2 regions of the Bradyrhizobium sp. 187 genome follow, and region 1 is predicted to be linked to the other one. Evidence: riboswitches for the same ligand, from Rfam matches in the RefSeq annotation. Region 1 holds a riboswitch; the other holds the start of a gene.
What was found. Region 1 has a riboswitch for S-adenosylmethionine ahead of metX (homoserine O-acetyltransferase MetX). Riboswitches for the same ligand answer to the same signal wherever they lie in the genome.
Positions count from the first base shown of each region.

Region 2: it holds a riboswitch for S-adenosylmethionine, as region 1 does, so the genes downstream of both, IVB19_RS34820 (O-succinylhomoserine sulfhydrylase) here and metX (homoserine O-acetyltransferase MetX) in region 1, are expected to answer to the same signal.

Region 1 covers NZ_CP064693.1:787,914-790,306, reverse strand. Annotated here, with positions in the region: gene metX (homoserine O-acetyltransferase MetX) at 1-1,192, opposite strand, end outside; SAM riboswitch at 1,283-1,362, opposite strand; gene IVB19_RS03855 (chorismate mutase) at 1,567-2,393, shown strand, end outside.
Region 2 covers NZ_CP064693.1:7,225,959-7,228,351, reverse strand. Annotated here, with positions in the region: gene IVB19_RS34820 (O-succinylhomoserine sulfhydrylase) at 1-990, opposite strand, end outside; SAM riboswitch at 1,061-1,140, opposite strand; gene IVB19_RS34815 (2'-deoxycytidine 5'-triphosphate deaminase) at 1,221-2,357, shown strand.

The DNA of each region.
Region 1 (2,393 bases):
TGGCGGTGAGCCCGCGCGCCTTGCCTGCCGATTGCAGGAAGGCGCGGGAGATATCAAGGAATTCGGGCACGTCGAGCAGGAAGGCGTCGTGACCGCGATCGGTCTCGATTTCGGCGAACGACACCCGCGCGCTCGACGCATTCAGCGCGTGCACCAGCGCGCGCGATTCCGAGGTCGGGAACAGCCAGTCGCTGGTGAAGGAGACCACGCAGAAGCGGGTCTGGATTCCCGCGAACGCCTTCGCCAGCACACCGCCGTGGTCGGCGGCGATGTCGAAATAGTCCATCGCGCGGGTCAGATAGAGATAGGAGTTGGCGTCGAAGCGCTCGACGAAGGACGAGCCCTGGTAGCGCAGATAGGACTCAACCTGGAAGTCGGCGTCGAAAGAGAAAGTCGGCAGCTCGCGGTCCTGCATGCGCCGCCCGAATTTTCGATGCAGCGCGGCGTCGGAGAGATAGGTGATGTGCGCCGCCATCCGGGCGACAGCGAGGCCACGATGCGGATGGATACCTCGATCGGCATAGCCGCCATGGTGCCAGTCGGGGTCGGCCATCACCGCCTGACGGCCAAGCTCGTGGAACGCGATGTTCTGCGCCGAGTGTCGTGTCGAGCAGGCAATCGCCAGCGCGGAGAACACGCGACTCGGATACGCCGCAGTCCATTGCAGCACTTGCATGCCGCCCATCGAGCCGCCGACGACCGCGAACAGCGTGTCGATGCCGAGCCGGTCGATCAGCATCGCCTGCGCGCGCACCATGTCGGGGATGGTGATGACGGGGAAATCGAGCCCCCAAACCTTGCCGGTCGCGGGATTGATCGAGGCCGGGCCGGTCGAGCCCATGCAGCCGCCGATCACGTTGGAGCAGATGATAAAATATTCGTTGGGATCGAGCGGCCGGCCGGGGCCGACCAAGGTCTCCCACCAGCCGGGCTTGCCGGTGACAGGGTGCACGTTGGCGACGTGCTGGTCGCCGGTCAGCGCATGGCAGATCAGGATCGCGTTGGAGCGATCGGCATTCAGCTCGCCGTAGGTCTGGTAGGCGATCTGGAACGGGCTGAGATCGACCCCGCAGTCGAGCCGCAGCGGCTGCTCCGAGCCGAACTGCGCGACGTGCGAACTCGGATGATCCACCTCGTGCGACCGCTCGTCGGCGGTGATCGCGGGACTCGGAATGGACTGGACGCCAACCATCTGACCATCGACCTCGTTTGCGATCGTAGAAGTGACCGCATTGACATCAGGCCATGAAAAACCCGGCCTGAACGATAGGTTCGGCCGGGATCGAAAGCGTCCCCGGCCTGTTTAGCGAGTTTTTTAACGTGGCTGCAAGCCGGCCGGCTCAAATGACCACGGAACGGGTAAAAACTACCGTCTTGGACGGTTTTCGTCAAGTCACGGCCCGGATCAGCCAAATTCGCCTGTCGCGCCACGGGCGGAAAGGGCCCGATTTCTCTTTGCATTTCTCTTTGCTTTCGCAGCCCCGACTGCCTAATCAGGATATCCATCACAGCGGTGACGGCTCGACTGATCCGCATTGGAAAGCCTCTCAGCAGCACCTGTCAGACATGTCCCAACGTCCGCCCGCGCCACCATCACTCCAGGAATTGCGTAAGGAGATCGACGCGATCGACGAAGGCATGCATCGCCTGCTGATGCAACGCGGCGACATCATCGACCGCCTGATCCAGGTGAAGCAGACCCAGGAGGTCGGCTCGGCGTTCCGCCCGGCACGCGAGGCCTCCATGATGCGCGACCTCGTGCAGCGTCATCGCGGCATCCTGCCGCTCGACACGGTCGAGAGCATCTGGCGCGTCATCATCGCGACCTTCACCTATGTCCAGGCCCCGTTCTCGGTCCACGCCGACATCTCGGCGAGCGAGCCGGCCATGCGCGATTCCGCGCGATTCCATTTCGGCTTCACCGTGCCTTACGTCGCGCATTTCAGCGCGCAGGCGGCGGTCGAGGCCGTCGCGAAGTCCAAGGGCGATCTGGCGCTGGTCTCGGCGACCTCGAGCCGCACGCCGTGGTGGCTGTCGCTGGAAGAAGCTGGCGCGCCAAAGATCATCGCGCGGCTGCCCTTCGTCGAGCGCGCCGACCATCCGGCGGCGTTGCCCGTGTTCGCGGTCTCGCGCGTCGCCGACAGCGCGCTGGTGACGGAGGTCGAGACCTTCAGCGTACGCGTCTCTGGGTGGAATGCGGAGGTCGCGCGCGCCCTGTCGCCGCTCGCCGAGATCGTGGCGGTGCCCGACACCGCCTTCGACGGCGCCGCGCTGCTGGTCTCGGTCACCGCGACAAGCAGCATCGACAAGATCAAGGCTGCCCTGATCGAAGCGGGGGCCTCGGTGCGCTCCACGGCCCTCGTCGGCAGCCACGCAACGCGCTATACGGTGCC
Region 2 (2,393 bases), 1.3 Mb from region 1:
GAGCACGCGGAACGCCGCCTGCTTGCCGCCCTTGACCTCGAGGCCGACCAGCGTCGAGCCGCCGCGCATCTGCTTCTTCACCAATGCAGCCTGCGGATGATCGGCGCGGCCGGGAAACACCAGCCGCGAAATCTTCGGATGGCTCGCCAGCACGTCCGCGATGCGCGCCGCCGTCTCGGTCTGCGCGCGCACGCGCACGGCGAGCGTCTCCAGCCCCTTGAGCAGGACCCAGGCGTTGAACGGCGAGATCGACGGGCCGGTCTGGCGCATGAAATTGTGGATGTGCTCGGCGATGAACGCTTCCGAGGACAGGATGATGCCGCCGAGACAGCGGCCCTGGCCGTCGATGTGCTTGGTCGCGGAATAGACCACGACGTCGGCGCCGAGCGCGAGCGGGCTCTGCCAGATCGGGGTGGCGAACACGTTGTCGACGACGAGCCGCGCGCCGCCACTATGCGCGATCTCGGCAATGCCGGGAATGTCGAGCACGTCGAGCGTCGGATTGGTCGGGCTCTCCAGGAAGAACGTCTTGGTGTTCGGCTTCATGGCGCGCTGCCACTGGTCGAGATCGAGGCCGTCGACCAGCGTGGTCTCGATGCCGTAGCGCGGCAGTAAATCCTGCACGACGTAGAGACACGAGCCGAACAGCGCGCGCGAGGCCACGACGTGATCGCCGGCCTTGAGCGGCGCCAGGATCGCGGTCGTCACCGCGGCCATGCCGGTCGCGGCCGAACGTGCCGCTTCGGCGCCTTCGAGCTCGATCATGCGGCGCTCGAACATCGAGATGGTCGGATTGGAGTAGCGTGAATAGATGAAGCCGGGGTCCTCGCCCTTGAACCGCGCCTCGCACTCCTCAGCGCTGTTGTAGACGTAGCCCTGGGTCAGGAACAGCGACTCCGACGTCTCGCCATATTGCGAGCGTAAGGTGCCGGAATGAACCAGGCGAGTTTCGGGACGGTAGTGGGCGGTTGGCGCCGGGGACTTCGACATAGGACCTCCTGAAGTGACCATCGAGAATGGTCACAAAAAAACCGGCCTGGAATATCTCCACGGGCCGGGATCACAGAGGTCCCCGGCCTGTTTAGCGACTTATTTAACGTGGCTGCAAGCCGGCCGGCTCAAATCACCACGGGATAAGTCATGCTCATATTCCGCAATGCCCTTTCCGTCAAGACGTCCATCGGATAGCCGTAAAACGCTCATATTTCCCGCATGTCGGGATGTGTTTGATCCCTGATGAGGACCCCGGGTTGACGTTCACGGTCGCCGCCGACGCCAATGGTATCCTGCCCGACCGCATGATCGCGGCGATGGCGGAGGGCGGTCTCATCCTGCCCGCTTACGACTTCGTCGAAAGCCAGATCCAGCCGGCGAGCCTCGATTTGCGTCTTGGCGATATCGCCTATCGCGTTCGCGCCAGCTTCCTGCCCGGTCCCGGCGCCACGGTCGCCGAGCGCATCGACGAGTTGAAGCTGCACGAGTTCAGCCTCGCCGACGGCGCGGTGCTGGAGACCAACTGCGTCTACATCGTGCCGCTGCTTGAAAGCCTCGCGCTGCCGCCGGAAATCGTCGCGGCCGCCAACCCGAAGAGCTCGACCGGCCGGCTCGACGTCTTCACCCGCGTGATCGCCGACGGCACCCGCCGCTTCGACATGATCGGTGCCGGCTATCACGGCCCGCTCTATGCCGAGATCAGCCCGAAGACGTTTCCGGTGCTGGTCAGCGAGGGCTCGCGCCTGAGCCAGGTGCGCTTCCGCACCGGCGATGCCATCCTCAACATCGACGACCTCGAGGCGCTGCACGCGACCGAGCGTCTCGTCGATATCGACGATGCCGACCTCACCGGCGGCGTCGCCGTCTCTGTTGATCTCTCCGGCGAGAAGAGCGGCGGCTTCGTCGGCTACCGCGCCAAGCGCCACACCGGCGTCATCGACGTCGATCGCCGCGCCGGCTATTCCGTCGAGGACTTCTGGGAGCCGATCTCGGCCCGTCCCGACGGCAGCCTGATCCTCGATCCCGGCGAGTTCTATATCCTCGCGTCGAAAGAGGCGGTGCAGGTGCCGCCCGATTACGCCGCGGAGATGGTGCCGTTCGATCCGCTGGTCGGCGAGTTCCGCGTGCATTATGCCGGATTCTTCGATCCCGGCTTCGGCTATGCCGGCGCCGGCGGGCTAGGCTCGCGCGCCGTGCTCGAAGTGCGCTCGCGCGAGGTGCCGTTCATCCTCGAGCACGGCCAGATCGTCGGCCGCCTCGTCTACGAGAAGATGCTGGCCCGCCCCGACGCGATGTACGGCCAGCGCATCGGCTCGAACTACCAGGCGCAGGGCCTGAAGCTGAGCAAGCATTTCCGGGTGTAGGGATAGCCTCACCTTCCGCTGTCATGCCTCGGCTTG